DNA from 2 places in the Mesorhizobium sp. B3-1-7 genome. Region 1 is predicted to be linked to the other one. Evidence: riboswitches for the same ligand, from Rfam matches in the RefSeq annotation. Region 1 holds a riboswitch; the other holds the start of a gene.
What was found. A riboswitch is a leader RNA that binds a small molecule or an ion and turns the genes downstream of it on or off. The one in region 1 is predicted to bind S-adenosylmethionine.
Positions count from the first base shown of each region.

Region 2: it holds a riboswitch for S-adenosylmethionine, as region 1 does, so the genes downstream of both, FJ417_RS01125 (O-succinylhomoserine sulfhydrylase) here and FJ417_RS15330 (homoserine O-acetyltransferase) in region 1, are expected to answer to the same signal.

Region 1 is NZ_VFTL01000016.1:105,567-110,688, forward strand. It holds gene FJ417_RS15310 (sugar ABC transporter substrate-binding protein) at 1-213, opposite strand, end outside; gene FJ417_RS15315 (ABC transporter permease) at 367-1,389, opposite strand; gene FJ417_RS15320 (phytanoyl-CoA dioxygenase family protein) at 1,524-2,279, opposite strand; gene FJ417_RS15325 (AraC family transcriptional regulator) at 2,468-3,322, shown strand; SAM riboswitch at 3,494-3,571, shown strand; gene FJ417_RS15330 (homoserine O-acetyltransferase) at 3,668-4,837, shown strand; gene metW (methionine biosynthesis protein MetW) at 4,917-5,122, shown strand, end outside.
Region 2 is NZ_VFTL01000001.1:240,439-245,560, reverse strand. It holds gene FJ417_RS01130 (ceramide glucosyltransferase) at 1-607, shown strand, start outside; gene FJ417_RS01125 (O-succinylhomoserine sulfhydrylase) at 745-1,935, opposite strand; SAM riboswitch at 1,992-2,069, opposite strand; gene FJ417_RS01120 (2'-deoxycytidine 5'-triphosphate deaminase) at 2,147-3,241, shown strand; gene araD1 (AraD1 family protein) at 3,276-4,271, opposite strand; gene mmsB (multiple monosaccharide ABC transporter permease) at 4,473-5,122, opposite strand, start outside.

The DNA.
Region 1 (5,122 bases):
CTCGGTCGCCGCCCGCTGCACGCCGGCCTTCATGAACGGCGCGAATTCGTTCGAGACGTCATGGTAGGAAACGTAGATGTCGAGCGGCTGGCCTGCGGCGATCTTGGCCTTGATGCGATCGGCGAGCGAGAAATCGGCGAGCTTGGCCTCGGCATGCGCGAGCGTGGGCAGCAGGCTGAGCGTCGCCGCGAGAATGACATGTCTGATTTTCATGGATAGTCCTCCCTTTTTTGTTTGGCTTGATTGCCCTCAGAGCATGATGCCGAAAAGTGTGCAGCGGTTTTCGGACGACATCATGCTCTATCTCCCTGATTTGGAACCGGATTCAGATTTCAGGTTGATGCGGCCTGAAACCTGTATCCGGTTCTAGGCCGCGCGGCGCGTTGTCCATTTGTCGATGCCGACGGCGATGATGATGACGAGGCCGATCATCAGTTCCTGCACGAAGGGCGACACGCCCATCAGCACAAGGCCGTTGCGCATCACGCCGATGATCAGCACGCCGAGTATGGTTCCAAGGATGGTGCCTTCGCCGCCCGACAGCGAGGCGCCGCCGACGATGGTCGCGGCGATGACGTCGAGCTCCAGCCCGAGGCCGGTGCGGCCGGCCTGCCCGCTGGGCAGGAAGGCGAGGCTGAGGATGCCGGCGAAGGCGGCGAGCAGCCCCATCAGCACGAAAGCCCAGATCTTCACGGTGTTGACGGAAATGCCCGACACGCGCGCCGCTTTGGCGCTGCCGCCCACGGCATACACCCGGAAGCCGAAGTTCAAATAGGAAAGCACCAGCCATGCCAGCACGGCGATGACGGCGAAGAACACGAGCTGCATCGGAATGACGCTGAACAGATAGCCCTGACCCATGAAGTTGAAGGTGTCGAGAACGTCGGGAAGCGCGCCGTTGCGCGCGTTGACGGTGACGGGCTGGCCGTTGGTCAGGATGAGCGCGGCGCCGCGGACGATGCTGAGCATGCCGAGCGTGGCGATGAGCGAGGGCAGGCGGCCGTAGGTGGACAGGGTACCGTTGATGACGCCGATGACGGCGCCGGCGAAGAGGCCGACCGCGAGCGCCGGCAACAACCCCCAGCCAGCGACGATCAGCATGCCGGTGGCAAGCCCCGAAAAGGCGTAGGTCGATCCGACGGACAGATCCACCTCGCCGGAGATCAGCACGAATGTCATGCCGACCGCCATGATCCCGAGCAGCGAAACCTGTCGGCCTATGTTCAAGAGGTTCAGCGACGTGAGGAAGCTGTCGGTCGCGAAGGTCAGGAACAAGCAGATCACGACCAGCGCGATGAACACGCCAGCCTCACGGACCCGCAAGAGTCGCGACAATTCAAACCGGCCTGCGGCTGCCGCGCGCGCGCCGCTCCTGACCGTATCGGCCATCCCATTCCTCCCTCGACGGCGGCGCGACGGCTGCAGCCGTCCGTCGCTGTTCTTCATCTCCCCATCGATCCGCAGCCTGGGCCCAAGCCCGGTTCGATGTCCTCAAGGCCGGGCTTCTACCCGGTCGTGCTTGCTCAGGAAGCCTGCTGGAAAGAACCGGCAGGCACCTTGCGCAATTGTTCGTAGTTGCCGTATTCGCGCACCTTCTTGAAGGGCGCGTTCTCGACCGCGTTGTAGGAGCAGATATAGCCCCAGCGATACGTGTCCGAGCGGTTCGCGTCCGAACGGTGCAGCAGGTTGCCGTCGAAGACCAGGGCGTCGCCCGCCTCCATCTCGACATAGATGTGCTCGAAGCGCTTCAGGGCAGCTTCCAGGTGCTCATGCTCGACATTGGTCTGCTCGTTCTCGCGGATATGATTGAGGCGGCCGAGCTTGTGCGTGCCCTTGAGCACCTGAAGGCAGCCGTTTTCGCGGGTCGCCTTGTCGAGCGCGACGTAGATGCTCATCATTTCCGGTGCCAGGCAGCCGTAATTGTACCAGTAGCCGAAGTCCTGGTGCCATTCCCATGCGCCGCCTTCGTTGGGCTGCTTCATCGTCATCTTGTGGCTGTAGAGGTAGATCGGCTTGCCGACGGCGTCCTCGGCCAGATCGACCATGCGCTCGTCGCGGGCCAGCAGGCCGTATTTGTCGTCTTCGGCCTTGGTCCACATCTTCAGCAGCGTGGTCTTGCCCTCCTTGTCGCCCTTGGACATCACGCCGCCCTTGCTCTGCTCCTCCGCGAGCTGCTTGCGGGCGTGGTCGCGAAAGTTGGCGACTTCACCGGCGCCCAGCAGGCCACGGCGAATGATGTAGCCGTCGCGAGCGTAAAGCTCGGCTTCATGTCTGGTCATCGCGAGCATCGGTATTCTCCCTGGAACCCCAAAGCGTCCCGCGATGCGGCACGGGCGCCCCTGAACCTTTTTGAAGGCCTGGTCCCGATCCGTTTCCGGCCGGAAATCCCAGGCTCTTGAGGAGAATTTAGCCCCTCCGCCGAGGAACAAAATGGACAAAGGGAACGTATTTTTTGTATAAAACGCGCATGCACAAAAGAACGTCCGTAATTGAGAGTTTCCACTATGTGCCAGCCCCGGCCTGGACCCGCGCCGCGTTCAGCGTGCTGCGCGCCGGAAAAGTCGCCGCCGGGCCGGATTACCGGATAGAACGCGCCATCTATCCCGGACAGGACATCATCTACTGTCTTGCCGGCGCCGGCTTTGTCGAAACGCTTGGGCAAAGGATAGACGTCGGGGCTGGTCAATTGGTCTGGATGGCGAACGAGGCTCCGCACGTCCATTCCGCCGATCCCCGGGATCCTTGGACGGTGCTTTGGTTCAGGCTGGACGGCCCGGAGCCCGCCATCCTGCGGCGCAAGCTGTTCGGAGAGGGCACGCCGCGCGCCAGCTTCGCCGAGGGAACAACTCCAGTCCCGTGGTTCGAGCGCCTGTTTGCCGCGTTGCGCCGCCGCGACGCCAGCCTCGATCTGCGCCTTTCGCAACTGGTTGCCGAATTCCTGCTCCTGATCGATCGCGCGTTGGCGGGGCCGGATAGCGACGACCTGCCGAAACCGCTCGCTTCCGGTATCGAAGCGATGCGCGGGGCGCTCGGTTTCGCATGGACCGCGTCGGCCCTGTCGGCCGTCACCGGGCTCGGGCCGTCGCAGACCCGGCGGATGTTTCAGCGCTATCTTCGCACCAGCCCGCATCAGTGGCTGATGCGCGAGCGCTTGATGCACGCGCAGTCGCTGCTGGTGCAGGACGACCAGCCGATCGCCGAGATTGCCGAGACATGCGGCTTTTGCGACGTCTATCATTTCGGCCGCGAATTCAGGCGATCCGTTGGCATTTCGCCTTCGGCCTGGCGGCGCAGCGAACTAGGTGTTGCGTCGAAGCGCTGAACAGATTCCGCGAAGGCGTCACACGGCTTTCCGGCAAGAAACTGCGACAAGACAAGCAGGCCATGTGTTGGCTTGGCAGGAAATGGCCTGCTTGGGTGCGGTGAACCGGCTGGAGCGCCGCGAGGAGGCTACCCGTTGACGAAGCGCGGCGCTGGTCCTAGAAGAACTGCCAGACTTCTCCGTGGTGATTTGGCCGGTCGGCTTGCAGCCACGTTAAACAACTCGCTAAAGGGCCGTTTGCAACCTGTAACCGGCTTTGCGACGGCAATGCCGGTTTTTTGTTGTCCGCTGCCGGCCGGACACCGCATCGGGACGAGACCGATGCGGGACAGGATGAGGATGGACATGGCCGCTCAACGCGCTGCAAGGACCAAGGACGAGGCCGACCATCCGTCGAGCCCGGTGCTGCAGTTCGGCCCCAACAAGCCGCTGAAGCTCGACGCCGGCACGCTGCTGTCGCCTTTCCAGATCGCCTACCAGACCTATGGCACGCTCAACGCCGCGCGCTCCAACGCCATCCTCGTCTGCCACGCGCTGACGGGCGACCAGCACGTGGCCAATACCAATCCGGTGACCGGCAAGCCCGGCTGGTGGGAAGTGCTGATCGGCCCAGGCAAGATCATCGACACCAACCGCTTCTTCGTCATCTGCGCAAACGTCATCGGCGGCTGTCTCGGCTCGACCGGCCCCGCCTCGACCAATCCGGCGACAGGCAAGCCTTATGGGCTCGACCTGCCGATCATCACCATCCGCGACATGGTGCGCGCGCAGGCGATGCTGGTCGATCATTTCGGCATCGAAAAGCTGTTCTGCGTGCTTGGCGGCTCGATGGGCGGCATGCAGGTGCTGGAATGGGCGGCGAGCCATTCGGAGCGTGTGTTCTGCGCCCTGCCGATCGCCAGCGGCGCCCGCCATTCCTCGCAGAACATCGCCTTCCATGAAGTCGGCCGACAGGCCGTCATGGCCGATCCGGAATGGCATGGCGGCAAATATCTCGATTTCGGCAAGCGGCCGGAAAAGGGGCTCGCCGTCGCGCGCATGGCCGCTCACATCACCTACCTTTCGGAAGCAGCGCTCCACCGCAAGTTCGGCCGCAATCTGCAGGACCGCGAGGCGCTCACCTTCGGCTTCGACGCCGATTTCCAGATCGAAAGCTATCTGCGCCATCAGGGCATGACCTTCGTCGACCGCTTCGACGCCAATTCCTACCTCTATCTGACCCGCGCGATGGACTATTTCGACCTTGCCGCCGATCACGGCGGGCGCCTCGCCGACGCCTTCGCCGGCACCAAGACGCGCTTTTGTCTGGTCTCCTTCACCAGCGACTGGCTGTTCCCGACCGAGGAGAGCCGGTCGATCGTGCATGCCTTGAACGCGGCGGGCGCTTCCGTCTCCTTCGTCGAGATCGAGACCGATCGCGGCCACGACGCCTTCCTGCTCGACGAGCCGGAGCTGTTCGCGGCCATCAACGGCTTCATCGCATCGGCCGCCCGCGCCAGGGGGCTCGGCGCATGACCCCGAACCGAAGGTCAGCGAACGCAGAAAGTTGCAGACTTTTCGGAGCGGGATCATGCGCCATGCAGGAGGCAAGCCCATGAGCGTCAATCGCGCCCAGCGTGTCGACCTCGAGGTCGTCACCGATCTCATTCCGGCCAATTCGCGCGTCCTCGATGTCGGCTCGGGCGACGGCGTGCTTCTGGAACTCCTGCAGGAGACCAAGCAGGTCGACGGCCGCGGGCTGGAACTGTCGCAGCGCGGCGTCAATGAATGCGTGGCGCGCGGGCTATCGGTTATCCAGGG
Region 2 (5,122 bases), on a different contig from region 1:
CCTCAACACGCTGCAGGCGCGCTGGCAGTATGCCGGCGAGGCGCTTGGGCTCGGCTTCGCCCAAGGCAAGAGCATGCTGTGGAACAAGCCGATGCTCGATGCCAATGGCGGTATCCAGGCTTTGGCCGCCGAGATCGCCGAGGACGCGGCCGCCACCAAGCTGGTCAACAGCCTGGGCCTGCGCGTCAATCTCGTCGCTTCGCCCTTCGAGCAGCCGCTCGGCCAGCGCCGGCTCGCCGAGATATGGTCGCGCCAGGCGCGCTGGGCGCGGCTGCGCCGCGTCACCTTCCCGCTGTTCTTCGCGCCGGAGATCCTGACCGGCGCCGCGGTGCCGCTGCTGCTGGCGCTGATTGCGGCGGCAGGCGCCGGCGTCAGCCTGCCCACGACGGCCTTGGGCGTGCTGGCGATCGCCTACCTGCCGGAATGCCTGCTGGCCTTTGCGAAGGGCTGGTACCTGTCGCCGCGCAGCGTCACCGCGATGCTCACGCGCGATGCCCTGCTGCCCGCCATCTGGGCGCGCGCCTGGTTCGGCGGCGCCGTCGAATGGCGCGGCAATGCCATGACCATCCGCACCAAGACGATGACCGAACTGGAAGAGCTTGCCTAATGCACGTCGCGCAAAAGTGTGCAGCGGTTTTGCGATAACGACATGCATGAAAACAAAGCCTTAAAGCGCGTCGCCTGAATCCGCTTCAGCGCGACGCGCTTTAAGGTCCTGTGTAGTGACGGTCGCCGCTGCAGGTCTTATTTGGCCGCCTTCAGCGCCTGCTCGATGTCGTCCAGCAGGTCGTCGGCGTCCTCCAGGCCGACGGAGAGCCTGAGCGTGCCCGGCCCGATGCCGAGCTCGGCCCGCGCGTCGTCGCTCAGATTCTTGTGCGTGGTCGTCGCCGGATGGGTGATCAGGCTCTTGGCGTCGCCGAGATTGTTCGAGATCAGCACGATGTCGAGCGCGTTCTGAAAGGCGAAGGCCGCCTGCTTGCCGCCCTTGACGTCGAGGCAGATCAGCGTCGAGCCACCCGACATCTGCTTCTTGACGACATCCGCCTGCGGATGATCGGCCCGGCCCGGATAGATGACGCGGGCTATCTCCGATCGGCCGGCGAGGAAATCCGCGATCTTGCCGGCGCTCTCGGTCTGCTGGCGCACGCGCAGCGGCAGCGTCTCCAGGCCTTTCAACAGCGTCCAGGCGTTGAACGGCGACAGGCTGGGACCGGTGTGGCGGAAGTAGTCGTGCAGGTTTTCGTCGATCCATTTCTTGTCGGACAGGATGACGCCGCCGAGGCAGCGGCCCTGGCCGTCTATGTGCTTGGTCGCCGAATAGACGACGATATGGGCGCCGAGCTGCAGCGGCTTCTGCTGCAGCGGCGTGGCGAAGACATTGTCGACGATCACGCGCGCGCCGATGGAATTGGCGAGCTTGGCAACCGCGGCGATGTCGACCACTTCCAGCGTCGGATTGGTCGGGCTTTCGAGGAAAAACAGCTTGGTGTTCGGCCTTATCGCCTTTTCCCAATTGGCGATGTCGGTGCCGTCGACCAGCGTCGCCTGGATGCCGTAGCGCGGCGCCAGCGTCTCGACCACCCAGCGACAGGAGCCGAACAGGGCGCGCGCCGCAACGATATGGTCGCCGGCCTTGGCGCTGCACAGCAACGCGGCTGAGACGGCCGCCATGCCGGAAGCGGTGGCGCGGGCATCCTCGGCGCCTTCGAGCGCGCACATGCGCTTTTCGAACATGTCAACCGTCGGGTTGGCGTAGCGCGAATAGATGAAACCGGGCTCCTCGCCCTTAAAGCGGGCTTCCGCGGCTTGCGCCGTCTCGTAGACATAGCCCTGGGTGAGGTACATCGCCTCGGATGTCTCGCCGAAGCCGGAACGCAGCGTTCCGCCATGCACGAGTGCCGTCTGAGGTTTCCAGTTGCGCTTCTTGGTGCTCATAGCCCTGCTTCCAGACACAAAAAAACCGGCCGCGAAGTCGCAACCGGTCCATATAGCCTTGCGGCTCGACGGTCCTTTAGCGACTTGTTTAACGTGGCTGCAAGCCGACCGGCCAAATCACCACGGGATAACGACGCTTTAAACCCGCGCCGCGCTTGCGTCAATTGCCGGCTTCATTAAGAGGTTTGTACCAGCAGAGCGGAGTAAGACTTTGCGGCAGACAGGCATTCTTCCCGACCAGGATATTTCCGCGCTGTTCCAGTCCGGTGCGCTGAAGTCGCCGCGCGCGCTGGACACCAACCAGATCCAGCCGGCCAGCCTTGACCTGAGGCTCGGCGACACGGCCTTCCGCGTGCGAGCCTCCTTCCTGCCCGGCCCCGATCATCGGGTCGCCGACAAGCTCGAGCGGCTGAAGTTGCATGAATTCAGCCTCGCCGAGGGCGCGGTGCTGGAGACAGGTTGCGTCTACATCGTGCCGCTGCTCGAAAGCCTGGCGCTGCCCTCGAATGTGTCCGCTTCCGCCAATCCCAAGAGCTCGACCGGGCGCCTCGACATCTTCACCCGGGTGATGACCGATCGCGGCCACGAGTTCGACAAGATCGCCGCCGGCTATCACGGGCCGCTCTATCTCGAAGTCAGCCCGCGCACCTTCCCGATCGTCGTGCGGGCCGGCTCGCGGCTGTCGCAGATCCGTTTCCGCACCGGCAACGCGGTGCTTTCGGAGAGCGAGCTGCGCGACCTTCACCGCGCCGAGATGCTGGTCGCTACCGAGCCGCCCAATATTTCAGGCGGCGGCATCGCGCTCTCCATCGATCTCGACGGCGACAAGGACGGCCTTGTCGGCTACCGCGGCAAGCACCACACCGGCCTGGTCGATGTCGACAAGCGCGCCGCGCAGGATGTCGTCGATTTCTGGGAGCCGATTTACAAGAGCGGCGCCGGCGAACTCGTGCTCGACCCCGACGAATTCTACATCCTGGTCTCGCGCGAAGCGGTGCACGTGCCGCCGCTCTACGCCGCCGAGATGACGCCTTTCGATCCGCTGGTCGGCGAGTTCCGCGTCCACTATGCCGGCTTCTTCGACCCGGGCTTCGGCCACTCCGCCGCCGGCGGCAGCGGCAGCCGCGCCGTGCTCGAAGTGCGCAGCCACGAGGTGCCGTTCATCCTCGACCACGGCCAGATCGTCGGCCGTCTCGTCTACGAGCACATGCTGCAGCGCCCGCAGGCACTTTACGGCACCGATCTCGGCTCGAACTACCAGGCGCAGGGCTTGAAGCTGTCAAAGCATTTTCGCGCCGCGCGCTGAACTGCTGATCTCCCCCTTGGGGGAGATCACGCTCTCACAACGCCTTCACCGCCACCTTGACCGGCTTTTCGATCTCAAGCGGGTTGCGCAGCGGCAGGCCGAAATCCTGCGCTTCGATCTCGAACGTATCGCCGGCCTCGGTCCTGATGCCATCGGCGAAGGAGAGCGTCGCCGTGCCGAACATATGCACATGCACGTCGCCCGGCTGACGGAACGCCGAATATTTGAAATGATGGTGCTCGAGATTGGCGATGGTGTGCGACATGTTCGCTTCGCCGGACAGGAATGGCTTTTCCCACAAAAGCTTGCCGTCGCGCCAGATGCGCGATCCGCCGCGGATGTCGGCCGGCAGGTCGCCGATCAGGATCTCCGGACCGAACGAAGCGTTGCGCAGCTTGGAGTGGGCGAGGAATAGATAGTTCACCCGCTCCGTCACGTGGTCGGAGAATTCGTTCGACAGCGTGAAGCCGACGCGGAACGGCGCGCCGTCATCGCCGATGATATAGATGCCGGCGATCTCCGGCTCCTCGCCGCCGTCCTGCGCAAAGGCCGGCGACATCAGGGGCGCGCCGGGGGCCACCGCCATCGTGCCGTTGCCTTTGTAGAACCATTCCGGCTGCACGCCGACCTGTCCCTTGGCGGGCTTGCCGCCTTCCAGCCCCATGCGGAACATCTTCATGGAATCGGTGAGCTCCTCCTCGCCGCCCTCGCTGAGCTTCTTGTGCATGGAATCGCGCGTCGCCGCGGAGCCGAGATGCGTCAGGCCGGTGCCGGTGAGATGCAGATGCGCGGGATCGGGGTGGTTGATCGGCGACACCAGCCTGTCCCTCTTGTAGGCGGCATCGAGATCGACCGTCTCGCCATAGCCCTTGCGCTCGATCAGCGCTTCGAGCCCGGTGCCGGTGCGCGCGGCCTCCATCGCCAGCGAATAGACGCTGCGCGCGCCGTTGATGATCCTTGTCTTGCCGCCGCCGTTGCGGGCGACGACGCGGATCGTCTCGGCGTCGTCGAGGATCTGGGAGATCAGCATGTTGAAATCCTCTCTCATTTTGCCGGCCGCCCGCGGGCAAGCCTTGACTGGCGCGGCGCGGAGCAATCCCCGCCACGGTTGAAACGCTTCGTCCGGATTGCGTTCGCGAGCCTGGGTCCTTGCTGGACTCTCGGCGCCGACGGGTTGCCGGCAGCTTCGCGATCTGAAACCCGTATGCCTCCTTAAATCCGCTTCCGGCCTTCAGGCCTTGTTCTTGTTGTAGACGTCGAAGATCACGGCGCCGAGCAGCACCAGGCCCTTGACCACCTGTTGCCAGTCGACATTGACGCCCATGATCGACATGCCGTTGTTCATCACGCCCATGATGAAGCCGCCGACCACGGCGCCGATCACCTGTCCGACGCCGCCCATCGCCGAGGCGCCGCCGATGAAGACGGCCGCGATGACGTCGAGCTCGCTGCCGAGACCCGCTGCCGGCACGGCCTGGCCGAGGCGCGCCGCGATGATCAGGCCGCCCAGCGCCGAAAGCACGCCCATGTTGATGAAGACCAGCAGCGTCAGCCTCTCGGTGTTGATGCCCGAAAGCTGCGCGGCCTTGGCGTTGCCGCCCATGGCGTAGATGCGGCGGCCGATGGTCATGCGCTTGGTGACGAAGACGAACAGCGAGATCAGCACGCCCATCACCAGGAGCACGACCGGCAGGCCCCTGTAGCTCGCGAACTGGAAGACCAGGAACAGCGCCAGCGCGCTGCCGACCAGCGTCTTGACGACGAACAGCGGGAAAGGCTCCGCCTCATAGCCATGCCGCTCGCGCTTGCGCCGCGTCCTGAAGCCGAAATAGGCGTAGGCGAGCACCGCGACCAGACCCAGCACGATCGTCGTCATGTGCA